DNA from 4 places in the Lysinibacillus sp. JK80 genome. Region 1 is predicted to be linked to each of the others. Evidence: riboswitches for the same ligand, from Rfam matches in the RefSeq annotation. Region 1 holds a riboswitch; each other region holds the start of a gene.
The links. A riboswitch is a leader RNA that binds a small molecule or an ion and turns the genes downstream of it on or off. The one in region 1 is predicted to bind thiamine pyrophosphate.
Positions count from the first base shown of each region.

Region 2: linked by a shared signal. The riboswitch ahead of HXV90_RS03720 (ABC transporter substrate-binding protein) and the one ahead of thiT (energy-coupled thiamine transporter ThiT) in region 1 are both predicted to bind thiamine pyrophosphate.
Region 3: linked by a shared signal. The riboswitch ahead of thiM (hydroxyethylthiazole kinase) and the one ahead of thiT (energy-coupled thiamine transporter ThiT) in region 1 are both predicted to bind thiamine pyrophosphate.
Region 4: linked by a shared signal. The riboswitch ahead of thiC (phosphomethylpyrimidine synthase ThiC) and the one ahead of thiT (energy-coupled thiamine transporter ThiT) in region 1 are both predicted to bind thiamine pyrophosphate.

Region 1 covers NZ_CP058997.1:3,945,191-3,952,716, forward strand. Annotated here, with positions in the region: gene HXV90_RS19845 (beta-class carbonic anhydrase) at 1-536, shown strand, start outside; gene HXV90_RS19850 (GNAT family N-acetyltransferase) at 609-1,196, opposite strand; gene HXV90_RS19855 (polyphosphate kinase 2 family protein) at 1,356-2,180, opposite strand; gene HXV90_RS19860 (hypothetical protein) at 2,380-3,093, shown strand; gene map (type I methionyl aminopeptidase) at 3,123-3,878, opposite strand; gene thiT (energy-coupled thiamine transporter ThiT) at 4,041-4,601, opposite strand; TPP riboswitch at 4,735-4,842, opposite strand; gene HXV90_RS19875 (magnetosome magnetite crystal formation protein family) at 4,968-5,291, shown strand; gene HXV90_RS19880 (hypothetical protein) at 5,347-5,469, shown strand; gene HXV90_RS19885 (AAA family ATPase) at 5,507-7,526, opposite strand, start outside.
Region 2 covers NZ_CP058997.1:709,472-716,997, forward strand. Annotated here, with positions in the region: gene parE (DNA topoisomerase IV subunit B) at 1-446, shown strand, start outside; gene parC (DNA topoisomerase IV subunit A) at 443-2,881, shown strand; TPP riboswitch at 2,990-3,100, shown strand; gene HXV90_RS03720 (ABC transporter substrate-binding protein) at 3,254-4,249, shown strand; gene HXV90_RS03725 (thiamine-binding protein) at 4,251-4,541, shown strand; gene HXV90_RS03730 (ABC transporter permease) at 4,541-5,314, shown strand; gene HXV90_RS03735 (ABC transporter ATP-binding protein) at 5,289-6,038, shown strand; gene HXV90_RS03740 (TatD family hydrolase) at 6,028-6,777, shown strand; gene HXV90_RS03745 (hypothetical protein) at 6,804-6,980, opposite strand; gene HXV90_RS03750 (solute symporter family protein) at 7,078-7,526, opposite strand, start outside.
Region 3 covers NZ_CP058997.1:3,352,237-3,359,762, reverse strand. Annotated here, with positions in the region: gene thiI (tRNA uracil 4-sulfurtransferase ThiI) at 1-495, shown strand, start outside; gene HXV90_RS16865 (alpha/beta-type small acid-soluble spore protein) at 641-859, shown strand; gene thiE (thiamine phosphate synthase) at 930-1,574, opposite strand; gene thiD (bifunctional hydroxymethylpyrimidine kinase/phosphomethylpyrimidine kinase) at 1,564-2,388, opposite strand; gene thiM (hydroxyethylthiazole kinase) at 2,376-3,143, opposite strand; TPP riboswitch at 3,227-3,324, opposite strand; gene mbcS (acyl-CoA synthetase MbcS) at 3,515-5,098, shown strand; gene sppA (signal peptide peptidase SppA) at 5,285-6,298, shown strand; gene HXV90_RS16835 (RDD family protein) at 6,311-6,937, shown strand; gene tpx (thiol peroxidase) at 7,062-7,526, shown strand, end outside.
Region 4 covers NZ_CP058997.1:2,849,135-2,856,660, reverse strand. Annotated here, with positions in the region: gene HXV90_RS14360 (S-layer protein) at 1-1,063, opposite strand, end outside; gene HXV90_RS14355 (methyl-accepting chemotaxis protein) at 1,319-3,418, shown strand; gene HXV90_RS14350 (AEC family transporter) at 3,529-4,458, shown strand; TPP riboswitch at 4,519-4,633, shown strand; gene thiC (phosphomethylpyrimidine synthase ThiC) at 4,774-6,552, shown strand; gene HXV90_RS14340 (catalase) at 6,676-7,526, opposite strand, start outside.

The DNA of each region.
Region 1 (7,526 bases):
TTAACAAAGAGTTTGTACAAGAAAAAAAATATGAGCCATTCATCACTACGAAATATCCTGATAAACGTATTGTTGTTTTATCTTGTATGGATACTCGTCTTGTAGAGCTTTTACCAAAAGCGATGAATTTGCGTAATGGCGATGTAAAAATAGTGAAAAGTGCTGGTGCGTTAGTGAGCCATCCTTTCGGTGCAGTTATGCGTAGTTTATTAGTTGCTGTCTACGGCCTACAAGCTGATGAAGTGTATGTTGTTGGACATTATGACTGTGGTATGAGTGCGGTTGATCCTGACGCCATGCTTAGCGAAATGGTACAACGAGGCATCGATCCAGAAACAATCAAAATGTTGGAATATTCTGGTTTTGATTTGAAAGAATTTTTACGAGGTTTCGGTGATGTAGCAACAAGTGTTAAGAAAAGTGTCGATACAATTCGTAATCATCCATTAATGGTAAAAGACGTACCTGTTCATGGTTTAATAATTGATCCAAATACAGGTCATCTAGATTTAATTGAAGATGGAAATAAACAATAAAATTATTTCTTCATACATTCATAAAAGAGCAAGTGCCTATCCTCTCTATGTGGAAGATAGGCACTTATTTTTCTATTCATCCTCTAAACGTGCATACATATAGTGATCTACCCAATGACCATTGATATACAGTAGCTTTCTTAGCAGACCCTCCTGCTGAAATCCAGCCTTCTCTAATACACGCATGGAGGCATTATTTTGTGTCGATACGTAGGCCTCTACACGATGTAGACCAATTTGTTCAAATGCAAATCGGACCACCATATTCACAGCTTCTGTGACAATGCCCTTTCCAACATAAATCTCATCCATCGCATAGCCAACAAATGCACTCGAGTACGGTAAGCGTTTGACAGCATAAAGTGCAATATGCCCTATTAGATTATTTGTACTATGCTCAAAAATACCAAAAGTAAATTCACGCTTAGACTCCATTAAATAGAGACTTTCTTGAATTTTTTTGTATTGAGCATCGACTGTATAGTATTCAGGTCTTTGCAGTGGCTCGTATATAGACCAAAAGTATTTATTACGGCTTACGAGACCCGTTAAACTTCGTGCATCTTTTTCTTGGAATGTGCGGATGTAGCATTTTTCCCCCTTTATTGTTACCACATTCCCACCCTTTTTTCTTAATAGATTCCAAATTTTAAGCACCATTTCTCCACACTAGCCTTCCAATAAAAATCAATACGTTTCTCTTTGTTTCATTGGCTACAAGCCATAATTGCAAACCCTATTTAATTTCATTGTATGTAAAAAAACAGGCTGCTACAACCAAAACATCTTATGTCTTATTGTCATAGCAGCACAAATCAATTATTTAGTTTTTTGTTCTTTCTTTTTCTCGTTTACTATTTCTAAGCTGGAGGAATCAGCTTCCTCTAGTTGAGTATTGTCTAACACATTTGTTAAATGAAGACCACGTCTTTGAGCCTCTCGTTCAATGTGTGCAATAGTTTCCTGTAGCACCTGAACACGTGCATACTTTTTGTCATCTCCAGCGACTAAGACCCATGGTGCATCTTTTTTATCTGTCTTTTCAAACATCGCATTTGCTGCTTCAATATACTGAGGTGTTTTATCTCGATTGCGCCAATCCTCGGCTGTTAACTTCCAAGATTTATAAGGGTTTTGTTCACGTTCTTTAAAGCGTTTTAATTGCTCCTCATCTGAAACATGAAGCCAGAACTTAATAATTATGTAATCTCCAGCAGTTAAAATCTTCTCGAAATTATTAATTTCTTCATAAGCACGAGACCATTCATCCTTTGTTGCGAATCCTTCGATGCGTTCTACTAGTACGCGGCCATACCACGAGCGATCAAAAATAGCGATTTGCCCATGTTGAGGCAATTTTCTCCAAAATCGTTGTAAATAATTGTAGCGTAATTCATGAGCTTGAGGAGCAGAAATAGGATGTACAACATAACCGCGGGGATCGACACGTTCGATTAATCGTTTAATAGCGCCACCTTTACCAGCTGCATCCATTCCTTCAAATACCAAAATCAAGCCAATCTTGTTTTTTAATAAAAATTGTTGTGCGTTCAACATTTCATATTGGAGTACTTTTAATTTCTTTTTATACATCTTTTTGTCTAGTTCAACAGTTAGATCTAGATTTTTCAAATTTTGTGTCATGAAACTTCACTCCTTTTATTTGGCTATTCTTATTGTACTAAAGAAATATATGGATGCCTATCAGACATGGTAAATTGTAGGTATTAATAGTAAAACAACACGATACATTGTTGGAAATTTCCGTTATAATAAAAAAAGTGACAGTACTATACTTATTTGTCTTTTCCCTATACAATCTAACACGAAGGGAGAGGAAAACATGCCTCGGTTTATCTTGATGACAATCTCTTATCTTGTCTCAATCATCCTAACCTTTTCATCCTTTTTCGTGAACATCAACGGTCAATCTTCGCTAGAAATCGCTAATCGTTTTTCTGTTGTATTTGCACCAGTTAGTGTAAGTCATGTAATTTGGATTATCATTTATTTTTTACTCGGTTATTGGTTAGTTATGAACATGAAAAAGACAACTTTGAAACAGTCTGCGCTTTTTAGTTGCATAAATATATTACAAGCATTGACGATATATGTCTGGCACCATGAGTTATTTATTGTTTCTCTTGGCATTACATTACTCTTAGTCTTGTATTTGTTTATGTTGTATAATACGTACCCTCTTCAGGACAAATCCTTGTTTGGTCGTATTCCTTTCTCTATTTATTTAGCATGGATGACATTTATTTTTATCACAAATACAAGCTTTACGTTAACGGCTTATGGTTGGAACGGCTTTGGTCTTAGTACGCCTCTTTGGGCAGTGATTTTACTTACTTTAGGAGGAGCCATTGCGCTACATATCCGTTTCCATCACTTTGATGTTATGTATCCAAGTGTTTTTATTTGGGCTTATATTGGAATCGCCATACATAATGGTTTTGATGAGCTACTTGTCACTACAGCCGCTTTATTTTTATGCGGTGTTCTCTTTGTTGGCATTTTATTTATTAAAAAAAATCCTGCCTACCAAAAATAAATTGGTTAGCAGGATTTTTTCATTACATCCTATTCTTCGTCTAATGACGTTAAGATAATTGGTTTATCTTTTGTTACAATGACTGAATGTTCGATTTGAGCTACAAGTGATTTATCAGGCGTCACGAATGTCCAGCCATCACCTGCTTCGACGATATGCTCTGCCTTTGCTGAGATAAATGGCTCAACCGCAAGGACCATACCTTCTTTCATAATAGTAGAATCCCATGCATCGTAATAATTTAAAATATGATTTGGTTCATCATGTAAAGATTGACCTAAGCCATGACCTGTTAAATTCATAATAACAGTTAACCCATTAACATTTGCCTCGCGCTCAACAGCTTTGCCAATTTGATTTAATTTAGATCCAGCCTTTACCTTTGTCATTGCTCGATCAAAGGCACTTTTAGCAACACGGCAAAGTTTTTCTTTGTCCTCATAGCCATCACCCACAACAAATGAAATACCTGTGTCAGCAAAATAGCCATTTAAAGAGCCTGAAACATCAATATTTACGATATCTCCCTCTTGAATAACACGCTTTCCTGGAATACCATGTGCTACTTCTTCATTGACGCTAATACATGTATACCCTGGAAAATCATATTCTCCCTTTGGTCCTGAAATAGCGCCAGCCTCTGCAAACATGCGACCAGCAATTTCATCAAGCTCAAGTGTTGTAACACCTGGTTTTGTGGCAGCTTTCATTGCTTCGCGAATTTCAGCACAAATGCGTCCTATTTTTTTAAAAGCTTCAATCTCTTCTTGCGTTTTTACAATCATGTATAACGTCCCTTTCATCTAATATCTATTCTTTAATATAACATAACTTTTTATGCGTATAACGATAAACGCTTTAAATATTGTATGCTTTCCTACTTTGCAAAGTGCTAAAAGAGTTATTCACGACAAAAAAGTCCCTCCACTCATGTGAAGGGACTAGCATTAAGCTTTTCTTTGCATTAATTGGGGAGCGGCTGTGAATAAAAGAACACCAACGATAGCCGTTAAAATGGTTGCTGGTAGCATATATGTACCATTGTAGATGATGGAATAGATCCATGCATTTTGGTCACCCGCATATTCGGCAAAAAATACAGCACCAGCAATTGTATGTGCTGTGTATCGTAAGAAGCCTGCAAAAACGGTACCTATGATTATATAAAGTGCCATTTTTGTTTTGTTCATATGTTTAGCAGCGTCTAACACTGGTCCACGTACAACCGCCGCTAATCCTACAACAGTAAAAGCAACGCCATAATCTAGTAATCCTTGTAGCCAGTGCACGATATAAGAACCAAACATTGTTTGCATAACACCCACAAGTAGTCCCGTAGTAAGACCAGCTACTAAGCCCCAGCGAAATGCTATTAACATAATCGGTACCATAACAAGACTAACTGAGCCGCCTTGTGCCCATACTTTAAAGGAAACCTGATCCAGTACGAGACCTATCGCTGCAAAAATCGCAATCTCCACTAGCATTAATAGTCTTTTTTTGTCCATACATATTCTCTCCTTTGTTCCGATGTAGGATACAAGAGCAGGAATAGAAAAGCGCTGATATGTCTCTTTCTGACACCTTTTTCCTTTAAGGACGAAAAAAAGATGTCAGGACAGAGCCTCACATCGTACAAGTGTCGGTTTCTATCCACATCCCTACGCAAGCGTTAACTTACAGGTTCGAAGAGTCAAGGCATTACGTGCCCAGTCTCAGCTGACATCATCAGCTCCCCTTGTGGTCGTTACATCTGAATTTATTTGAACACTCTCATTGTACGCAAAGGATTGAAGGATTACAACCTTCCATACATCATTTTTTTGAAACTTTGCTGTTTTTCATGCGTAAATATTTAAAAAGGAGGTACAACTATGGAGAATCAAAAAATTTTAGCTGCCTTTAGTTATCTTAGTATTTTCTTCGCCCCTTTTATCGTTCCATTAATTGTATATTTCGTGACAAAAGACAGTGATGTAAAAAGCCATTCGATTCGTGCACTTGTCTCTCATTTAATACCCTTTGTTTTTGGCATTCTATTCTTTGTTGTCTTTGTTTTTTCTACATTTAGTTTAGATCCAACCTCCAGTAACAAGACAGTGATGATTATTTGGTTTGCTTCATTCGCCATCTATGCTCTCGTCTCACTCGGTATTGTGATTTGGAATATAATTCAGGCTGTTCGTGTTATCCGTTAATGTTTTATTTTTAAGTGAAACAGGTAGTAGTAATTGTAAAAGGAGCTGTTTTGGGATGAAAGTATCAAACGTTGTAAAAACTGCCGTTAAGTTAGCACCTATTGTTATTCCTATCGTAAAAAAAGTAATGGCTGCAAAAAAGGGCACAACGCCTACAACCACAACTCGAAAAAAATAAAACGAAGGCGTATTCCTTTTAGAAATACGCCTTCGTTTTATTTCACTTCAAAATGGGTTTGACTATGGCCATTTAATGTTTTTTCCACATGTAAAACTGCTGGCATCGCAGATTTCAATTCAGGTACATGCGAAATAACGCCAATCATACGACCAGAATCCTGCAAATCAATTAATGTATCGATTGCTTTATTTAGTGATTCCTCATCAAGCGAGCCAAAGCCCTCATCAATAAACATCGTTTCAATATGAATATTACCTTGGTAGCTTTGAATCACATCTGCCATCCCCAATGCAAGGCTCAACGAAGCATTAAACTTTTCGCCACCTGATAAAGTTTTGACATCTCGTAATTGATCTGTATAAGCATCATAAACATCAAGACCAAGGCCACTTTGCTTCGCATGCTTTTCTAATCTATCTGAACGTCTAAGCTCAAATTGACCGTTTGATAAATGATACAGACGTATATTTGCGGCTTCTGTAATTTGATCTAAGTAGTTAATTTGTATATAACGCTCAAAGGATAGCTTTTTCGAATTTTGTCCATTTAATAATCCATAGAGCTCCTTTACTCTTCCTGCTTCTTGTTCAAGTAAATGAAGCTCTTTCGCTATTTCTTCCACCCTTTCACTAAAGCCTTGGCATGCTTGTATAAAGCCATTCATCTGTTGCAAACGTTTAAATGCTTCCTCATAGGAAATTCGCTGCTGTTCTACTCTTGCTTCCATCGCCTCTAAATCTTGCTTCTCTTTTCCTTGAAGGTATGTAGCCCCTTCGGTAATCTGAATTTGCAACGTGTGTACTTGTAAAGCATAGTCGCTACATGCTTTTCGAAGTGCATCCAATTGTATGGTACTCCGTTTAGCAGTTGCATAAGCCTCATAGCTTTCGAAACCTATTTCTTGCATATCTGCTGAAAATTGCTGAAGCTTTTCATTCATTTTAAGCTGTAATTCCTCAAAGGACTGTTTGGCAATTTCTACAGTTAGTGTTGCATTGCTAGCTGCTTCCTTTGCTGCATGCAAATTTTCTTGACTCACTTGCCAACTTTTTTGAAGCTCTTCTTTCTGTTTACTAACTTCATTAAGTTGTTGCTTTAATTGCTGTAAAGTTGGTAAATTAGGGGGCATCTGCTTAAGTTGTTCGTCTACAACCGCTTGTAATTTTGTCCATTCTTTTATCTGCTCTGCTAAATATTGCTCTAGCTTCATATGCTTATTTCGTAGCTGCTCTATTCGGTCATGCTGATGCTTTATTTTTAATCGCACATCAGCTAATTGATGTTGAATAATTTTTAATGCAGCAATCTCTTGTTCCACTTCATGTAAAGTAGCGGTGATCTGTGGTTGGTCTTCTTGTTTAATATGTTGAGCCTCGAGTTGTCGCCATGTATCTTGAAGAAGTTGCTGCGCTGATGCTAAAAATGCCTCTTTCTCCAAATACTTACGCTCGTCTGATGATGCCTTCGCTCTTAATGCTTCCACTTGAGCAAGCTCAATAACTTCCAGTTGCTCATTGTGTGCTTTCTGATGTGTCATACTACCACAAACAGGACAGGGTTCTCCTTCCTTCAGTTGTTCTGCTAAAATACTAGCTTGACTCGCCAGCCATCGTTGCTGCAAAAGTTGAAGAGACTCTTTACTTTCTTGATAGAGACTTTCTGAAGCAACTACATCCTGCTTAGCTAAATCTACGGCATGTTTATATTTATCCGCTTGCTTGATTAAAGCAACCTGTTCCCGTAGTTTCGGTAATTGTTCTAAATAGCTTTCATAGGGTTCAACCTGTTTTTCATAGCCTTCTAATGATTGAGAAAAATGCTGTAATTGCTCTTGTTCATTTTCCAAAAGTTTGACGTTATCATTTACTGCTCGTTTTGCATTTTCAGCATATTGCTCCGCTATTTGCAGCTGCTGTATATTGTTTTCATAGGCTTCAAATTTCGGTAATAGCGCTAACATCTGCATTTCCTGCTGTAAGATTTGCTGTCGTTCAGATTCTTTAGCCTGCTCTATCTCATTTTTTTCTTGTGCTTCTTGCAACTTTTCTTGTGAC
Region 2 (7,526 bases), 1.4 Mb from region 1:
ATATTCAAGTCTTGCTATTAACATTCTTCTATCGTTATATGCGTCCGCTCATTGAGTCTGGGAAGGTCTATATCGCACTACCGCCGCTTTATAAAGTCTCAAGAGGTACAGGGAAAAAAGAAGTCATTGAATATGCTTGGACAGAAAGTGATTTACAAAAGGCCATCAAGAAGGTTGGAAAGGGTTACATATTACAGCGCTATAAAGGTCTTGGTGAGATGAATGCAGACCAACTGTGGGACACAACGATGAACCCTGAAACACGGACATTGATTCGTGTCACAATCGAGGATGGTGCACGAGCGGAGAGACGTGTCACGACGTTAATGGGTGATAAGGTGGAACCACGTCGTAAATGGATCGAAGCCAATGTAGACTTCGGTATGGAGGATGATTCTAACATTTTAGAGAATGAATTCATCCAACAAGAGGAGGACCAAGCATGAGTAGTACAGAAAAGTTTCAAGATTTACCGTTAGAAGAAGTAATGGGTGACCGTTTTGGTCGCTATAGTAAATATATTATCCAAGACCGCGCGTTGCCTGATGCACGTGACGGTCTTAAACCAGTACAGCGCCGTATTTTATATGCGATGTTTACGGAAGGCAACACACATGATAAGCCGTTCCGTAAATCCGCAAAAACAGTGGGTAATGTAATTGGTAACTATCATCCGCACGGCGATAGCTCTGTGTATGAAGCGATGGTACGGATGAGTCAGGACTGGAAGGCACGTCATATGCTTATTGAGATGCACGGGAACAATGGCTCGGTAGATGGCGATCCTCCAGCTGCAATGCGTTATACAGAGGCGAGACTATCAGCTATTGCCGCTGAAATGCTACGAGATATTGGCAAGAAAACGGTCGAATTTGTGCCAAACTTTGATGATCAGGATATGGAGCCAACTGTATTACCAGCACGTTTTCCTAACCTTTTAGTCAATGGCTCTACAGGAATTTCCGCTGGGTATGCGACAGATATTCCGCCACATGCCTTAGATGAAGTACTGGATGCTGTGTTGATGCGCTTAGACAAGCCTAATGTTACTGTAGATGAATTGATGACGGTGATTAAAGGACCTGATTTCCCAACGGGTGGAATCATTCAAGGTGTTGATGGCATTAAAAAGGCGTATGAAACAGGTCGTGGTAAAATCATCGTCCGTGCACAAGCAGTTGTTGAACCAATTAAGGGTGGTAAAGAGCAAATTGTTATCACTGAGTTACCATATGATGTAAATAAAGCGAATCTTGTGAAAAAAATTGATGAGCAACGTGTAGATAAACGACTAGAAGGCATTGCAGAAATTCGTGATGAATCAGACCGTACAGGCTTACGTGTCGTAATTGAGCTGAAAAAGGATGTACCAGGACAAGGAATTTTACAGTACTTGTTTAAAACAACTGATTTACAGGTAGCTTATAATTTTAATATGATTGCCATTCATAACCGTCGTCCAACGATGATGACATTGCCATTATTGCTAGATGCGTATATTGCCCATCAAAAAGAAGTGGTAACAAACCGTTCCATTTATGATTTACAAAAGGCAAAGGATCGTTCTCATATTGTAGATGGATTAATTAAAGCTCTTTCCATTTTAGATGAAGTCATTGCGACGATCCGTTCTTCTAATGATAAGAAGGATGCGAAGCTTAATTTACAAGCAAAGTTTGATTTTACAGAGGTACAAGCAGAGGCCATTGTAAGCCTGCAATTATATCGTTTAACGAATACGGATATTACAGAGCTACGTCAGGAACAGGACGAGTTAAATAAGCTAATTGCGAAGCTAGAGGGGATTCTACAAAGTGAAGCAAAGCTAGTGCGTGTTATTAAACAAGAGTTACTAGATATTAAGAAACGCTTTACAGAACCTCGTCGCTCGAAGATTGAGCAAGAAATTGAAGAAATCAAAATTACATTGGATGTCCTTGTGCCAAGTGAAGAGGTTGTCGTAACAGTAACGAAGGATGGTTATATTAAACGTACATCCACACGTTCTCATGCCGCTTCAAACGGGCAAGATTTTGCCATGAAGGATTCAGATTATTTATTGTATGAAGCAAATTTAAATACTCAGCACCATCTACTGCTTTTCACAAATCGAGGCAATTATATTTATCAGCCTGTTCATGAGCTGCCTGATATACGCTGGAAGGATCTCGGCCAGCATATTTCAAGTATTGTACCAACAGGGGAAGATGAATCGATTATTGCGGTTTATGGTTTCGAAACATTTGACCAGCCAAATACGTATGTCTTCACAGCCACAAAAGATGGCCAAATTAAGCGCTCACCACTCGCAGACTATGCGGTAACGCGTTATTCAAAGCCAATTAAAACGATGAATGTCAAGGCTGGTGATGCGATGATCTATGCATCATTTGTGACTGATGACGTGGAGCTGATGCTCACAACAGATACAGCCTATGCGATTCGTTTCCCAATGGAGGAACTACCTGTGACAGGTGTGAAAACAGGTGGTGTGAAAGGGATCACACTAAAAGATGGAGAAGCCTTAGTTGGCGTCAATGTATTACAGCCAGATGTTACCCACTATGTAGTGATTGTGACACAGCGTGGGGCCGTGAAGAAAATGAATGTCGCTGAAGTTGAAGTAGCAAGTCGTGCAAAACGTGGACTAAAAGTATTAACAGAGTTAAAAGCAAACCCTCACCGAATTGTGGCAGTTGTTCAAGCAACAGACGAGGAGCAGGTTGTGATTGAAACTGAAAAAGGTGTTCAAGAGATGATTGACGTACAAGCATTGTCTCGTGCGGATCGCCATTCCAATGGTTCATTTAAAGTGGATATTGCAACAGATGGAGCAATTTCTCATGTTGTAACAGCCAAAAAAGAACAGAAACCAAGCTAATAGCATGCCCAGCCTCTTAGGAGCGCTGGGCTTTAAGCTCTATTCAAAAATAGCACCTTGTCATTTAAGTGAAACTATGGGTATAATAATCATCGAAAAGTTCATAGCGAAAGAATGTAGGGGGGCTAGTAATTGCTAGCTGAGATTGTGTCCGGTAGACGCTGACCCTTTGAACCTGATTTGGCTCGTACCAGCGTAGGGAACATCTATTCAAAAAGCAAAGTTTTGAAGATTGATTGCAATACGTCTGGGAGGAATCCTAGGCGTTTTTTTATGTTTTCAAGCAACAGCTTGCCAACATTGTATACGCTTTCTTCTGGTGACAACATTCATTCATGAACACTTTCATATTACAAACTGGGAGGCTTTCGCATGAAAAAATGGTTTTTTATTTTATTGGCAGCACTATTGACATTAGTAGGCTGTAGTGACAAGGATGACAAGCAGGCTGCAGACAAGCTGAAAAAGGTGTCTGTGGTACTGGATTGGACGCCGAATACAAATCATACAGGACTATATGTTGCCAAAAAACTCGGTTATTTTGAGGAACAGGGTTTAGATGTTGATATTATTATGCCTGGTGAGGCGGGCGCAGATCAGCTTGTTGCTTCTGGAAAGGCGGATTTTGGCGTGAGCTATCAGGAAGGCATAACACAGGCACGAGTACAGGATGTGCCGCTGGTCTCCATCGCAGCAATTATACAGCATAATACATCTGGCTTTGCTTCTATTGCTTCGAAGGGCATTACATCGCCAAAGGATTTTGAAGGTAAAACCTATGGTGGTTGGGGCGCGCCATTAGAGCAAGCCGTTTTACAATCACTCATGCAAAAAGAAAAGGCAGATATTAATAAGCTAGATATCGTCAATGCAGGCGATTTAGATTTCTTCACAATGATGGAAAAAGATATTGATTTTGCTTGGATTTATTATGCATGGACAGGAATTGAAGCTGAGCTGCGTGGGGAAAAGATCAATATGCTATATCTTACAGATTATAGTGATCAATTAGATTATTATACGCCAGTTTTAGCTACAAATGAAAAAATGATACAGGACAATCCTGATGTTGTTAAAGCCTTTGTGGCAGCTGCATCGAAGGGCTATGAATACGCAATTGAAAACCCAAGTGAAGCGGCTGATATTTTAATCGAAGCAGCTCCTGATTTAGATAAAGCGTTGGTGCAAAAAAGTCAGGAATGGCTGGCCGATAAATACCAGGACGATGCCAAGCAATGGGGAGAGCAAAAGCTTTCGGTGTGGGAAAATTACGCGAAATGGATGTCTAGCAATCAAGTATTAGAGGGCGAATTTGATGCGAAAAAAGCCTTTACTAATGATTTCTTACCTAAAAAGGAGGCCAAATAAGATGGCAAATTCATTAATCAGTGTACAAATCATTCCGAAGACAGAGAAATATGAAGATGTTATACCATATGTCGATGCAGCAATTGCGGTGATCGATGCTTCTGGGGTGAAATATGAGGTACATCCATTGGAAACAACGATGGAGGGTGAGCTTTCAACATTGCTCCAAATCATTGAAAAAATGAATGAGAAGATGATTGAACTTGGTGCCATTAATGTCATTACACAAGTGAAAATTTTATATCAGCCAACGGGTATTACGATGGAGACATTAACGGGGAAATATCAGTAATGAAACGTGCATTACAGAAGGGAAGGACGATAATTTTTATCGCCTTCCTCTTGTTCATATGGGAACTAATCGTGCGGTTTGCTGAAGTTCCTCATTGGTTATTACCCGCACCAAGTAGTATTTTGTCGGAGGCCATTCAGTCGTATCAAACCTTTCTACCACATGCATTCGCTACAGTACAATTAGCTCTACTAGGTTTGGCCATTGGCATCGCTTGTGGGCTAACGGTGGCAGTAGTGTTGCATCGATTTACATTTATTCGAGAACTGTTTTATCCAATTCTTATTATGTCCCAGAATGTTCCTATTCTAGTCTTGGCACCGCTCCTTATTATTTGGTTTGGATTTGGGTTATTACCGAAGCTTATCATTATCTGTCTTGTGTGCTTTTTCCCGATTGTCATTGCAACGATGGATGGATTTAGACAAACAGCTCCAGAATTAAAGCATTATTTTGCCATGGTTGGTGCTACAAAGGCACAAACCTTTTGGAAGCTGGAATGGCCTTATGCCTATCCTGCTATTTTCTCAGGCATTAAAATTGCGGCTACATATAGTGTGATGGGGGCTGTGATTGCGGAGTGGCTTGGTGCAAAAAAGGGTATTGGTGTTTACATGACCCTAGCCCAGTCCTCCTTCCGTACAGATCGCGTATTTGTGGCAATTTTTGCGATTGTTCTCTTGAGCTTACTATTGTTTAGTGGTATTCGTTTAATTGAAAAATTCATGGTGAAGGGAAGAGGCTATCATGCTCAGCATTCAAAACATCGCTAAATCCTTCGATGCGCTCAAAGTCCTTGATCAACTTTCTTTTGATGTCAAGGATGGCGAGTTTGTGGCCATCGTTGGTCCTTCAGGCAGTGGTAAAAGCACACTTTTTCAATTAATTGGTGGTGTTTCGCCAATTGATCAAGGAGCCATTTTATTAAATGGAGAGGATATCCAACGAAAAAAAGGAACGATTGGCTATATGCCACAGCAGCCATGTCTATTACCCTGGCGTACAATAATAGAAAATGTCACGCTTGTAGAGGAATTACAACATAAATCAAATGTTGAACGTGCCAAGGAATGGTTAGAAAAGGTTGGTCTTGCCTCTTTTATCCATGCCTATCCGAACGAACTGTCTGGAGGCATGCAGCAGCGTGTGTCCTTTATTCGAGCAATGGTCAGTGATAAGCCGATTTTATGCTTAGACGAACCATTTTCTGCGTTGGATGAATTTACTCGACTGGAAATGCAAGCATGGCTTTTATCTATCTGGGAGGAGTACCGCAAATCCATTCTATTTGTTACACATAGTATTGAGGAAGCTCTCTTTTTAGCAGATCGCATACTTGTTTTAACCAAACGTCCAGCTACCGTTAAAAAGGAAATCATCGTGCCGTTTGAAAGACCTCGGAAAGAGGAAATTCGACATTCTGCAGCATTCACAGCGTTAAAGCAACAATTATTTATGTATTTACAGGAGGAAAAGGGTGATATGTATGTTGATTGATGCGCATATTCATTTGGATCAGTACACCGATGAGGAAATTCCTTCCTTATTAGAAGAAGTGAAAGCTGTAATCGCGGTTAGTATGCAACTTTCCTCTTGTGAAAGAACGTTGCGTTTATCGAATAGCTATCAGCAAGTAAAGGCTGCTTTTGGCTTTCATCCTGAACAGCCTTTACTAAGTCCAAATGATGAGACAGCTTTATTTGATTGGATTCGTTCGCATCAGAATGATATGGTTGCTATTGGTGAGGTGGGTCTACCTTATTATTTAAAACAAGAGCAAGCGATTGATGAACGTCCCTATGTGGCTCTATTAGAGCGTTTTGTTGTATTGGCGAAGGAACTGGACAAGCCAATTGTGTTACACGCAGTATATGAGGACGCCCATATTGTGTGTGATTTGCTGGAAAAGCATCAGCTTCACGAAGCCCATTTTCATTGGTTTAAAGGGGATGAAGCTATTGTGAAGCGCATGATAGAGCGTGGTTATTTTATTTCCATTACGCCAGATTGCTTGTACGAAGAGGAAATTCAACAGCTAATTCATGCTTATCCCATTGAACTAATGATGGTAGAAACGGATGGTCCTTGGCCGTTTGAGGGACCGTTTACGAAGAAGCGTACATCTCCATGGATGATGCACTCAACGATTGAGGTGATTGCCTCCATCAAAAGGCTATCAACACAGGAAGTGGCCAAAATTATTACGCAAAACACGAAAACATTTTATCGGCTTTAATAAGAAAAAGCAGTATAGGGTACGAGTTATTCGTCCTTATACTGCTTTTTATATTTCGTATAATCATGCTCTAATTTTTCGTTTTTTGTTTTCGTTAGACGTTCATGTGTACTAAAAGAGATAGATTGTCTATTTTTTTCAACATCTTTACCAACTGTGCGTTTAATGTGCATCCGCTTCTTTTTAGCTTTAGATTGTGACATGAGCATCGCCTCCAATTCATTTTTAATTCTATAGTAGCGAATAGGGAAGAAAAAGTAAAACCTCGTAAGCAAGATACTTACGAGGCTGTCGAGTGTATTAGTGAGATACGTCCTGTACAGAAATACCTGTGTTTGCTTTAACGTCAACTTCACGATACTTCGCATCATCTGTTTCTTTAGAAAGTAATGTGCCGATGAAACCACCAAGGAAACCAAGTGGTACAGAGATTAAGGCTGGGTTCGTTAACATAATTAAAGGATCACCAACGAAAATTGCCTTACCTTCAACTGGATTCCAAACGTTTGGAGACATAGCAACCAATACTAACGCAGAGATTAAACCTGTTAACATCGCAGTAACAGCACCCGCTGTATTAAAGCGTTTCCAATAAATTGTGTAGATGATAACTGGAAGGTTAGCAGATCCTGCGATACAGAATGCTAAAGATACTAAGAATGCAACGTTTAATGTTTGTGCTCCAAGTGCTAATAGGATAGAAATAACAGCGATTGTAATCGAACCGATACGAGCTGCAAGAACTTGCT
Region 3 (7,526 bases), 590 kb from region 1:
CGCTTGCATGTCATTCCTTTTACTGAAATACAAGTTCTTATTAAAGAAAAAGTACCTTCTAATGTATCGATGACGACAACACGCCGAATGATGTTGAAGGTTGCTGATCAGGTGCGTGAGGAAATTGGTGCACTTGCTATTGTAACGGGCGAAAGTCTTGGACAGGTGGCGAGTCAAACGCTTGAAAGTTTAACAGCAATAAACGCAGTAACAAATACACCTATCCTTCGTCCGCTGATTTCAACTGATAAATTAGAGATTATTGATATTGCAGAAAAAATCGGCACATACGAAACATCTATTCAGCCATTTGAAGATTGCTGCACGATTTTTACACCAGCAAGTCCAAAAACAAAACCGAAGCTTGAAAAGGTTGAGCATTATGAAAGCTTCTCTGACTTTGATGAATTGATCGAGCGAGCAGTGAAGAATCGCGAGGTCTATATTTTCCCTAAGAAAGAAGAACAACAAGATAAATTTGCAGATCTACTATAAGGATTCAAAAGCCGTCTCAAAGCCCATTTTGAGACGGCTTTTTTGTATGGATATTGTTATTCCAATAGAGGTACAATTTACCTCTAAATTTTTTGTATTAAAAATCTAATATCGCACATTCTATATTCACAAGGAGGTGAGAAACATGGCTTCAAACAACAACCGTAGTTCAAACCAGCTTGCAGTACCTGGTGTACAACAAGCACTAGATCAAATGAAATACGAAATTGCACAAGAATTTGGTGTTCAATTAGGAGCTGAAGCTTCAGCTCGTGCCAACGGTTCCGTTGGTGGTGAAATCACTAAACGTCTTGTACAAATGGCAGAATCTCAATTAAAAGGTATGCCAAACAACAACCAATAAATGCTGATTAAGCATTTATAAACTTAAAACCAGTGACCGTAAAAGGCACTGGTTTTAGTTTGTTTATTGATCATTTATTTATACGAGATAGGGATCTAAATGTAGCTACTGTATGATCAACATCTTTGCTTTGACAAATAGCTGAAATAACAGCAACACCATCAACCCCCGTTTGAAATACAGAATGAGCATTTGTGAAATTAATTCCACCGATTGCTACAATTGGTAATTCAGGATGTAATGAATGAGCCTCCTGTAAAAAAGATGTACCACATGGTGGTTGTGCATCACTTTTAGAGGATGTTGGAAAGATTGGACCGATACCAACATAATCAGCTTGATGGTTAATAGCTATTTGCAATTCTTCCCCGCAATGGACAGATACACCAAGAATCATGTTCCCGATTCTTTTACGTGCTACACTTACAGGTAAATCATCTTGTCCGATATGAACACCATCAGCTCCTAGTCGTATCGCTAGATCAACATCGTCATTAATAATAAAGGGCACTTTATAATGATGACATAATTTTTGACATTGGCGTGCAAATTGTTCATAGGCAAGTCCAGTTAACGCGTGAGGACCTTTTTCACGAAATTGAAACATTGTAATGCCTGCTTGCAAGGCTTTTTCTAGGATATAGATGGGTTGTTCTTGAGAAGGAACATTGCTCGTACCCATAATAAAATAAAGCTCCAAATCCTCACGTTTCATGAATAATCACCTCACAGCCTTCCTTATACTGTTGATAAGCAAAATGATTAGTGGGTCCATGACCATTTCCAATCGATAAATCATACATAATAGCTAATTGGATAAATTTTTTAGCTTCTATAATGGCATTTTCCAGAGCAAATCCTTGTCCAAGAAAAGCAGTAAGTGCTGCGGAAAATGTACATCCAGTACCATGCGTATTTTTTGTTTGGATTCGTGGAGACTGCAAAGAAAAAGAACGTCCATTTTTGCAAAATACATAATCAATGGCATAAAGTGGATCTGCTAAATGACCACCTTTAATGATGACACATTGTACACCTAGCTGTAACAAGCTTTGAGCTACTTCTTTCATATCTTCAAAATGATGAATAGATCTCCCAGTAAGTGTCTCTGCCTCGGGTATATTGGGCGTAACAACCGTAGCAAGTGGTAATAAAGTTGAGCGTAAGGCATCGATAGCTTCTTGCTGTAATAGGCTTTCCCCACCTTTTGCAATCATCACCGGATCAACAATCAGTGGAATGTTTAGCTCCCTGATCTTGTGTGCAATTGCTTTGATAATTTCTGAGGAATAAAGCATTCCTGTTTTAATCGCAGCGATTGGAAAATCTTCTACTAAGGCCTCGAATTGTTTTTTTATAAAGGAAACGTCAATAGGGTAAACACCTGTTACACCCAAAGTATTTTGAGCAGTTAGAGCAGTAATAACAGAAGTACCAAACACTTCTAATTCCTGAAATGTTTTTAAATCAGCCTGTATACCCGCGCCACCACCACTATCTGAGCCAGCGATTGTTGTTACAATATGCATGAAGCTGCACCATCCTTTGATAAGCGATGTATAGCATTGAGTAAGGCTATTTGAAAATCACCAATGTCTGCAGTAAATGCGGATGCCAGTACACCTGCTTTTTTATAGTAAGTAAGTGTTTCTGTTAATTGTTGGTAAGGATTATGGCTTACACTATAGGCTGCGCTACAAATTGCGCTAAGTAAACAACCTGTACCCGTTACTTCCGTCATTTGTGGATGACCACCAGCGATCCATTGGCTATGCTTGCCATCAGTTATAAAATCGCGTTCTCCTGTGACAATAACAATGCATTGATAGCGTTGAGCCAATGATGTGGCTTCTAATTCCATAGCGATAGTGCCATGACCACTATCGACACCCTTTTGTTGCCAATTTACACCAACTATTGCTGCTAGCTCGCCGAGATTACAGCGAATCACGGCAAAGTGTATGTTTTCAAGTAAGTATCTTACGGTTTCCTTACGATAAGTTGTGGCTCCAACTCCGACAGGATCTAAAATAACAGGAATACCAAGTTTATTGGCTTTTTCACCTGCTAATAACATGGCACTTTTTGTGCGATCATTAAGTGTTCCAATATTAATTAATAATGCTTGAGCAATGGCCACCATCTCCTCTACCTCTTGGTAGTCATCGGCCATTACTGGTGAAGCACCTATCGCTAATAAACCATTTGCTTGAAAATTTGCCACTACATAATTGGTTATACAATGGATAAGTGGTTGCTGTTGACGAATTGTTTGAAAAATCATTGTAGTCCTCCTTTAGGGATGGACGTAAGCATGCAAAAAAGGCTCTTTTTGTGTAAAAATGCACGAAAAGAGCCTTTCATCTGAAAACGATGTTTATTGCTCCCTACGTCAGTATTAACTAACAGGTTCAAAGGGTCAGGTTTTACCTTCTCAACTCTTACGAGTCCCCCTGCAATCTTGCTTTTAGTTGACCAAAATGTACCATACTTTTCATTTGTATTCAATAGCAAGTTTTCCTATAGATAAAATGTGACCGATGCCATATAGGAGGGTATGATAGTTGTCATGACTTTACCGAAATTAAGCACAAACCATTGAAAATGCTGAAAAAAGAGTTTTATAATGTGTCATAACAAAAGGGGGCAATTGCCATGAAAAGACAAGATTTAGTTGCACCAGAATGGTATAACATAGTAGAGGAAATTGAAAAATATGCTCAGGATGCAGCCAAAAATGCTTTAATCATTTATGAAGAAAACCAAGACATCCAATGTATTACATATGCACATTTATTGGAAAAAGCAAATCAAGCAGCACATGTATTCACCAAGCAAGGTTTAAAGAAAGGTGATGTCATTTTAGTAATGGTACCACGTTCGGTTGAAGCATATATTGTGTATATTGCTGCATTGAAAGCGGGTTTAACTATTATTCCAAGTTCTGAGATGTTAAGAACAAAGGATATTGAGTATCGAATTCATCATGCAAATGCTAAAGCAGTTATTGCATTTGAACCCTATATTGAACAGTTCGATAAAGTGGGGAATTTACAAGACATACTGCAATTTGTCATAGGGAATGCACATGAACCTTGGCAGAACATACTTGAAAAAATGAATAATCAACCTACAACCTACATAAATCCTATCCCAACAAAAAGCACAGACAATGCATTTTTAGCCTATACAAGCGGAACAACAGGAAATCCAAAAGCAGCAGTGCATACGCATAGTTGGGGCTATGCTCATTTACGAACAACAGCACCACATTGGTTGGGTGTACAAGAAAATGATATTGTTTGGGCGACTGCAGCACCAGGGTGGCAAAAATGGATTTGGAGTCCATTTCTAGCTACTTTAGGCAGTGGTGCTACTGCATTTGTCTACAAAGGTAAATTTGAAGCAGCTTCTTATTTAGCATTGCTTGAGAGATTCAAAATCAATGTACTATGCTGTACACCAACTGAATATCGTTTTATGGCAGCGCTTGAAAATTTACATGAATATGATTTAAGTGCAATTCGCCAAGCTGTATCAGCTGGTGAGCCATTAAATAGTGAGGTTATAAGAGTATTCTTGGAAACATTCAAATTACAAGTGCGAGATGGCTATGGACAAACGGAAAATACATTATTGGTAGGCACAATGGTAGGGATGGAAGCGAGAGTTGGCTCTATGGGAAAACCTACTCCTGGCAACACTGTTGAAATTATTAATGATTTGGGCAAACCTGTTACAATCGGAGAAGTTGGTGATATTGCTGTTCATCGCGAAACGCCAGCACTCTTTAAAAAATATTTAAATGATCCTGAACGTACAAATTTACAGTTTCGTGGGGATTGGTATATTACAGGAGATCGTGCCTATAAAGATGAAGATGGCTACTTTTGGTTTGACGGACGAGGAGACGATGTTATTATATCCTCAGGCTATACAATTGGCCCTTTTGAAGTAGAGGATGCTTTAATGAAACATCCAACTGTAAAAGAGGCTGCTGTTATAGCGAGCCCTGATAAAGTAAGAGGAAATATTGTCAAAGCATTTATTGTTCTGCGCAATGGTGAAAAAGGTGATGGAGCGCTTATTCAAACACTCCAAAGTCATGTTAAATCATTGACCGCTCCTTATAAATATCCACGTACTATTGAATTTGTAGAGGAACTACCAAAAACATCTTCTGGGAAAATTAGACGTGTCGAATTACGGCAACAAGAAATCAAACACCTCCAATTATAATCATTTCCTAGGAAATAATGTCGAAAATCAAAGTTCATCAAAGGTATGGACTTTGATTTTTTTATTTTTTTTAGGTAAGGTAATATGAGGAAATACATAGCTTAAAGCTTTTTGTGTTTAATTATTGCAAAAAAATGAAACAAATTGGCAAGTCATACGTATTACGTGTTGAGGAGGCGGAAAGACATGAATGTAAAAAGGTGGGTTGCTTTAGTAGTGGCTGGTGTTCTTTTACTATTTTCGTTAGGAATTAATACCATTTTTGCGCTATTTAAAGCAGATTTCCTAGGTAATTTTGATAGCTTGATGGCAGGTAATAGCTTAGATGTATATGAAAATGTCATTGAAGGGGAGAATTTTGATAAGCGAATTGCTTATTTAAAGGTAGATGGAACGATTCAAGATATCGGCTCAAGTACATTGTGGCAACCAGTTGCCTATGATCATCAATTTTTCTTAGAACAATTGGATAATATTTTATATGATGAGTCCATACAGGGTGTTGTTTTAAGCGTTAATTCACCAGGTGGTGGTGTAAAGGAATCTGCAGATATCTATAAAAAGCTACTAAAAATAAAAGAAGAACGACAAATTCCAATTTATGTATCAATGGATTCTATGGCAGCTTCAGGTGGTTATTATATTTCTGCACCAGCAGATAAAATATTTGCCCATCGTGATACAATAACAGGCTCTATTGGTGTCATCATGCAATCAATTAACTATCAAGAGCTGGCTGAAAAAGTAGGAGTCAAATTTGAAACGTTTAAATCGGGAGAGCATAAAGATATGCTAAGTCCAATGCGTGAAGTGACAGCAGAGGAACGTGCAATGATGCAAGATATGATTAATGAAACGTACGAAGAATTTGTAGATATTGTAGAACAGGGACGTAATATGTCTGAAGCAGAAGTGAAGAAGGTTGCAGATGGTCGTATTCTTGGCGGTACAAAAGCACTTGAAGCAGGGTTAATTGATGAAATTGGTGATGAAGAAGCGGCCATTGCAGCTCTTCGTGAGGATTATGGACTTGAAGATGCGGCTTTATTTGAGTATTCATACGATATGGGTGGCTGGCAATCATACGTAGGTATGAAAATTGGCTCCATGTTCGGTCCCTCCGCCGAAGAAAAAATGCTAATGAAAATCATGACGGACTATAGCGCTCCGAAAATGATGTATCTATATGGGGAATACTAAGGGGGGAGCACAATGACAAACAATAAAATTGTTATGCAAGGTTCACCCTCATTGGAAAATGGCTTCTATATAAACACTTCAGGAGAATCAGCACATGAAAAAAACTATGCATTAAAAACTGCTGGTTTTTGGGTACGATTTTGGGCATTTTTATTAGACGGATTCATCATTTCTGCTGTAGGTGGAATACTCGTCAATCCTATCTTCTATTTAATGGATTGGTCTTTATCTGATTCGGTTTGGTATGCGCCAATTTCTATTATTACAGCAATTTTCTACTATAGCTATTTTGTGCTGATGACCAAGTTCTTTGGGCAAACACTAGGGAAAATGGTGTTCGGATTACGTGTAATTTCATTAAAGCACGATCAGCTAACTTGGTCAGATGTGTTATTCCGTGATTGGATTGGTCGTATCATCAATAATATTTTTATGCCACTGTATATTTTGGTAGTGATTTTGCCAGAAAATCAAGGCTTACATGACTATTTTGCCGATACAACAGTGGTACACGAAAAAATCTTTATTGAAAAGGCTTCAACACCGACTACTTTACCAAAACAAGAAGAACATATAGAAATTACTGTGCAAGAAGAAAAAATAGACTTAGCCAAGCTAGAGGAAAAAAATGAACAATAAACATAAGACTGTCTCAAATTAGGAGACAGTCTTATCTATTTCTAAGTATGTAAGCTATCATAGTTGCAATTAATTCCCTTCATTTAGTAATATTATGTACATATGATGATTAGGAGGCGTTTAGATGGCACAAGTAACATTTAAAAATGGTCCAGTGACACTAGTAGGAAATGAAGTAAAGGTGGGCGATCAAGCTCCAGATTTTACGGTATTAGCGAATGACCTATCACCTGTAACATTAAATGATTCAGAAGGAAAAATTCGTTTATTTAGTGTTGTACCATCATTAGATACTGGTGTATGTGATGCGCAAACACGTCGATTCAATGAGGAAGCAGCTAACTTAGGTGATAATGTAGTCATTTATACAGTATCTGTGGATCTTCCATTCGCTCAAAAGCGTTGGTGTGGTGCAGCAGGTATAGATGCAGTCCAAACTGTATCAGATCACCGCGACCTTTCATTTGGTGAGGCATATGGCGTATACATTCAAGAATTACGTCTTCTGACACGTGCAGTATTCGTTGTGGATGCAAACAATAAAGTAACATATGTTGAATATGTACCTGAAGCTACAGATCATCCAAAC
Region 4 (7,526 bases), 1.1 Mb from region 1:
GTGCATTTTTATATTGAATGATGGCGTTCTTCACTTGTTCTTGAGAGGCGCTATTATTGTTCGCTACAGCTCTTGCAGTCACTACAGCAGAATCAAATACTGCACGGTCTGTATGTGTTGTCCATTTATCCGTATTTAATATATCATAGCCGTTTACAGATACTTGTACATATGGCGGGGATGCAATTAGTGCATTAAGTTCTTTTTTATCAATGACAGGGAGCGTTACTGAGATACGGCTATCGTTCACCTGTACATTATTTACTAGATGCCCTGAATCTAAAGCTACTTTAGCTCCATCTTTTACAACGATTTGCTCAATTTTACCTTCTCCATAAAGGTTGAAATCTTTTGTTACATCAATTGTAAGTTTTTCAATATTAGCCATTGCTCCAAAGGATTCTACTTTGCCTACTACCTCTACTTTGGAAAGAAGTTGATCAGACGATACGTTGACTTTAGTACGGGCTAAATTGATGTTTGATGATTTCATATCGATTAAAGTAACGTATAGCCAACTTACCTTTTTCGTTACAATTGGTTTTAGTGTAATTGTTTCACTTACTACTACATCATCAAGTGTAACAGCTTTTTTTACTCTGTTTGTAATGATAAGCTGACCATCCACACTAACGTTTTGAACTTTTACATAGTCCGCGTTAACAGTGAGGTCTCCAGAGATTTGTGCGTTACCTCCATCAAAATAAACAGATTTTTTGCTAATACCTGCTTTGTTTAATATTAATGCTGTAACGTCGGTAATTTGTCCGTTTTTCACGACAATAGTTGCTCGGGCATTGGATAATGCTGTTTTATTTGATGTATTGAATAGGGGCTTTAATGCAGATTGAATTCTAAATGTACCGTTAGATGTTATCACAGTATCTTTTGTTATATTTTTGATCGTTACGGATTCACCTATTACCTTTTTGGCTGCTGCCACCTGTGTCTCATATAAATTTGATTGTATTTGAGATATTGTGGCACTTGCCGTAGACATTGGTAATACTAGTGTTGCTGTAATAGCCGTGACCATTAATGTTGATAGCGCTTTATTTTTCAATTTAAGTCACTCCAATCATTCTATTTAATAGTTAATATATCATATTTTTCCATAATTTAGAATTAGAAGAGGATGTTTTACTATGAATCTCCATTCAAATAAGTCATTAGTCCTTTATATTGAAAAATAAATGTTTGGTGAAGTATCGGTATTTTTCTCTATAATTCTGTAAATTTTCTACTTTATTCGCTAAATATTTTATTGTGATACAATCATCCATCCATTATTATTAGTATAAAAGTGGGGGTGTTAGTTATGAAAAAATCAAGAGGAATTGCCTTAAAACTTTCTTCCCTTATAATAGGATTATTTCTTATTTTATTTTTATCCTATACTGTCATAACGGGGATTATTATAAAAAAGCAAAGTGTTGAAGACGCAGAGCATGGAACATTACAATCGGCTGAATCTTCTGCAGCTATTATGAGTGAAAGATTTAAGAAAGCCAATACGACATTACAAACAACAAAGCGTATCATAGAAAGCATGGAGAAGAATAATACGTTGTCTACCAAGGGTGTCATAGACGTAATGGAAAACAATTTAGCTAGCAATAATGACATTCTTGGAGTAGGAGCAATCTTTGAGCAAGATTCTATTATTTTAGAACCAACTGAAGCTGCTTTAGTAGATACTAAAAAACGTTTTATCCCTTATTTAAGTAAGAACGGAAATGATATCTCGACTGCTCTAATCGAAGGTATTGATGATAAGAGTATTTCTGAATGGTATTGGGTACCAAAAGAAGAGAGACGTGCAGTTTTGACAGAGCCCTATGATTATAATGTAAACGGCCAATCCGTATTAATGACAACCATTTCAGTGCCATTAATCAATGCTTCCGGGACATTTTTCGGTGTATTGACTGCCGATGTATCAATAGATTTTTTAAATGATTTAACAAAATCGAATGCCCCAGAAGGCGGTTATGCGGCAATTATTACGAATAAAGGTGTGCTAACAGCTAACAGTTTTGGTGATGAGCTAGTTGGGCGCAATATGCAAGAGGATCCTACTTGGACAAGTATTAGTAAGACAATGGAAAATGGTGAACTAACAAGTATGTACGTTGACTCTAATCAACTGAAGGAAAAGGCCTATAATGTTTTTGCTCCAATGATTTTAGAGGGTATTGACGAAACATGGACTGTTCAAGTCGTGTTAGCTGAATCAAAGATTCTAGAAACATATAATCATGTATTTGTATTTACGATTATTGCTTCCATTATTATGGTGGTTTTGATGACAGCTGCAAGTGTGTTATTCATCTATAAACAATTAAAACCACTTAAATTTTTACGTGCATCGATTGAAACTGCAGCCGAAGGGGATTTAACACAAAAGGTAGAAGAGCGATATATTAAGCCTGATGAAATTGGTGCAGTTGCTGTGGCCTATAATAATATGTTAGATAAAACCAATAGTGCGATTCAAACTGTACTAAATTCCGCGAGGTTATTGAACCAATCTTCTAATCAGGTAAATGAGGCATTTAATGAGGTAGTTGCTTCTAGTCAGGAGGTTTCCGTAGCTATCAACGAGATTGCACAAGGAGCTTCGAAGCAATCAGAGGATACAGAAGAAACAAATTATCGAATGATGGATTTATCAGATCAGATTGATGCTATTACGGCTCTTTCTAATGAAATGGATGAGCTATCTCATAAAACAGGTGTAACAACGGAAAAAGGATTGCATGAGGTTGAAAGTTTAAGAGAACGTAATATGGAGACAAATGAAATGAATGGGCGTATCCAGCAGCAAATGGAATCATTAGCTTCTAATATTGCCAATATTAATCAGATTATTGCTTCGATTCAAAGCATTACCGAGCAGACTAATCTGCTAGCTTTAAATGCAAGTATTGAGGCTGCACGTGCTGGTGAACATGGTAAAGGATTTGCTGTAGTTGCAGAGGAAGTTAGAAAGCTAGCAGAACAATCTAAGAATGAAACAGAAATTATTAAGAGTACAGTAGAAAGTATTCTTGAAAATTCTCAGCAGACGGTTGCTGTGATTGCATCTAATGCAGATTTAATGCAATCTCAAAATGAGTCCGTACAAAGCACGCAACTAGCATTTAAAGATAGCAGTGATTTGTCGGGTTCAATTGCAAATTCTATTAGTGATTTAATGAATAAACTATCTAGCATGTTAGAGCATAAAAATCAGGCAATCATGGCTATCCAAAGTATTTCGGCTATTTCAGAGCAAACAGCAGCCTCTGCGGAACAAGTAAGTGCTTCTGCAATGGATCAACAAGTAGAATTACAAAAAGTAGCAGAGTCTATTCAAAATATGAACGATATTTCAAACGAGCTACAAGAAGTTGTAAACCGATTTAAGCTTGCTTAAAAAGAAAGGCTGCCTTCAATATAGAGGCAGTCTTCTTTATGGTGAAAGCCGGAGAAATTGACCTAGAAGGAATTCAACACTACTATTAACACTGGAAGGGGGACATTGATATGATATATCTCGGAATGATTTTCTTTCAAATTGTTGTACCTATTTTAGTGTTACTTGTAATAGGCGCTATACTACAAAAGAAATTTCGCTTTAATTTAAAAGCATTGTCTCAGCTTATTACATATTGCTTTATGCCAGCAGCTGTTTTTGTAAATTTATATGAAACACATGTGGAATTAACTGTACTGGGAGAGGTCGGATTATTTATTGTACTCTTTATCGGTAGTCAAATGATACTCAGTCACTTTATGGCAAAAGGGTTAGGTTTAGCTAGAACAGAGGCAGCTGTCTTTAAAAATAGTGTTGTGCTCATTAACTCGGGTAATTACGGTATTCCAGTGGCTCAAATGATATTTGCCACGCAACCTATTGGAGTAGCCATTCAGGTCATGCTCGTAATCTTTCAAAATATGACTACGTATACATATGGTTTATACAATTTAATTTCTTCTACAAAGTCAGGTATGACAATCATCAAGGATTTCTTTAAAATGCCTATTATTCATGCGCTTATTATAGGTGTCGCTATGAATTATTTTGATATCGGTATTCCACAGTTTATCAAAATACCAGTAGAACATGTGGCAGATGGATTTATTGCTGTGGCTCTAATTACTTTAGGTGCGCAATTATCACAATTAGAGATGAAATCAATGTTTAATAAAACCGTCTTTATCAGCTGTTTGACGCGATTAATTATTGGACCATCTGTTGCATTGGCCATTATTTATATATTGGGATTAGATGGAGTCGTCGCACAATCACTGTTTATAGCTAGTGCTTTTCCAACATCCCGCAATAGTTCTAGTCTAGCATTGGAATATGATGTAGAATCAGCAACAGCCGCGCAAGCTGTTTTATTTTCAACCATTGTAAGCTGTATAACTGTAACCATTGTGATCTATTTTGCAGAAGTATTATTTACCTAGTAAGATAAAAAATAGCTTCCATCTCTTAGTATTATCTGCTACACTAGCATCAAACTAAATAGTATTAACTAGGGGAGTCTGATGAGTCAGGCTGAGAGGGAAACGCTACGAAGTTTCTTGACCCTTTGGACCTGATCTGGCTCATACCAGCGTGGGAAAGTTAAGAAGCTATTGCAGAGTATGCAATCAATAGACCTTTACATTCGTGGCCGGATCCAAATAATTATTTTGGATTCGGCCTTTATTTTTTGGATTGTTGGGGTGAGCTAGAATCGGTCCTTATATCAAAATAAATTTAAGGGAGAGAAGTAGCTCATGTCAGCAATTAGTGAAAAGAATATTACCATTATGTCCAGCTTTGAAGGAAGCAAAAAAGTATATGTGGAAGGATCACGCCCAGATATTCTAGTACCTATGCGAGAAATTGCATTAAGTCCGACAACAGGCAGTTTTGGAAATGAAGAAAATGCTCCTATTCGAGTATATGATACGAGTGGGCCCTATACAGATCCAGCCTACCAAGTAGATATTACGAAAGGTTTACCTGCCTTACGAAATGCATGGATTCAAGAGCGAGGGGATGTAGAAGCATATGAGGGACGCTCCATTAAACCGGAGGATAATGGCTTTCGTCATGTTGATGACCCGCGTATTCAAGAAAATGTCTTCCCTGAGTTGGCGAGAAAGCCTTTGCGTGCTAAAAAAGGTAAAAATGTGACACAGCTTCACTATGCACGAAAGGGAATTATAACGCCTGAAATGGAGTTTGTAGCGATTCGTGAAAATATGGATCCTGAATTTGTACGTTCAGAAATTGCAGCTGGGCGTGCTATAATGCCTTCTAATATTAATCACCCTGAGGCAGAGCCAATGATTATTGGGCGTAATTTTCATGTAAAGATCAATGCGAATATCGGGAATTCTGCTGTATCTTCTTCCATTGCAGAAGAAGTTGAGAAAATGACCTGGGCAACTCGATGGGGCGCAGATAATATTATGGATTTATCGACTGGTAAACATATTCATACAACTAGAGAATGGATTATTCGAAATGCGGCAGTGCCAGTGGGAACAGTGCCAATTTATCAGGCTTTAGAAAAGGTAAATGGTGTAGCAGAGGATTTAACGTGGGAGGTTTATCGTGATACTCTCATTGAACAAGCTGAGCAGGGTGTGGATTACTTCACCATTCATGCAGGTGTCCTTTTACGCTATGTACCACTAACAGCAAATCGTGTGACAGGTATTGTATCTCGAGGTGGCTCTATAATGGCACAGTGGTGTTTATATCATCATCAAGAGAATTTCCTGTATACACACTTTGAGGAAATCTGTGAAATTATGAAAGCCTATGATGTTGCTTTTTCCTTAGGTGATGGTTTACGCCCAGGCTCAATTGCAGATGCCAATGATGAGGCACAATTTGCAGAGCTTGAAACACTAGGCGAGCTAACACAGATTGCTTGGCAGCATGATGTTCAGGTAATGGTTGAGGGACCAGGTCATGTACCAATGCATTTGATTAAAGAAAACATGGACAAGCAATTAGAGGTTTGTAAGGAAGCTCCCTTCTATACATTAGGACCACTCACAACAGATATTGCTCCAGGTTATGACCACATTACATCAGCCATTGGGGCAGCCATGATTGGCTGGTTTGGTACAGCGATGCTTTGTTATGTGACACCGAAAGAGCATCTTGGTTTACCGAATCGCGAGGACGTTCGTGTGGGCGTTATCACTTATAAAATTGCTGCACATGCTGCTGATTTAGCAAAAGGTCATCCAGGTGCACAACAACGAGACGATGCACTGTCTAAAGCGCGCTTTGAGTTCCGTTGGCGTGATCAATTCAATCTGTCACTAGATCCCGAGCGTGCAGTGGAATATCATGATGAGACACTGCCAGCAGAGGGAGCAAAAACAGCACACTTTTGTTCTATGTGTGGACCTAAATTCTGTAGCATGAGAATTTCACAGGATATTCGTAATTATGCGAAAGATAAGGATTTGAATACGACTGAAGCGATCCATCAAGGTATGAAAGAAAAGGCTGAGGAGTTTAAAAAAGCAGGCAGTCAAATTTACCAATAATGAAAGAAAAGGCTTATGTCAAAAAAATAGACATAGGCCTTTTCTTAATAAAAAAACTCCATGTGAATAGTGGATTCACATGGAGTGAAAGTTGGATTTGGATATCAATAATAAAGTGGAATATTAAACGTTTGTTGGTTGTTTTACATATGGATTTGTAAGGTCCATACCTTCTAAGGAAAGACCCATCGCTTTAGCGACACCTTCACCATATGCTGGGTCAGCTAGATAGCAGTGAAGGATGTGACGGCGTTTGATGAATTCTTCAACAGAAGCCATATCGTTCGCGGTATTTTCAAATAAGCGTTGCTGCTCTTCCGAAGTCAATAGACGGAATAGTTTACCTGGTTGTTCAAAGTAATTATTATCGTCTTCACGGAAATCATGAATACCTGCATGACCATCAATACGTAATTCAGGCTCTTTATGGTCTAAATTATGCTCCCACTCACCATAGCTATTTGGTTCATAGCTTAATGTCGAACCAAGATTGCCATCAAAGCGCATTGCTCCATCTCGGTGGAAAGTACGGAATGGACATTTTGGTGCGTTGACAGGAAGCATATAGTGGTTTACACCAAGACGATAGCGTTGGGCATCCGCATATGCAAAGATACGACCTTGTAACATTTTATCTGGTGAGAAGCTGATGCCAGGAACAATGTTAGATGGTGCGAATGCAGCTTGTTCAACTTCTGCAAAGTAGTTGTCTGGATTTTTGTTTAACTCGAATTCACCTACAGGAATTAATGGGAAGTCTTTTTTATACCATACCTTTGTTAAATCAAATGGGTTGTATGGTAGCTCACGAGCTTGTTCCTCTGTCATTACCTGAATGTACATTTTCCATTTAGGGAAATCGCCTTTTTCAATTGCTTCATATAAATCACGTTGTGAAGATTCGCGGTCTTGACCAATAATCTCATTAGCCTCGGCACCAGTTAAGTTCTTAATGCCTTGCTCTGTACGGAAGT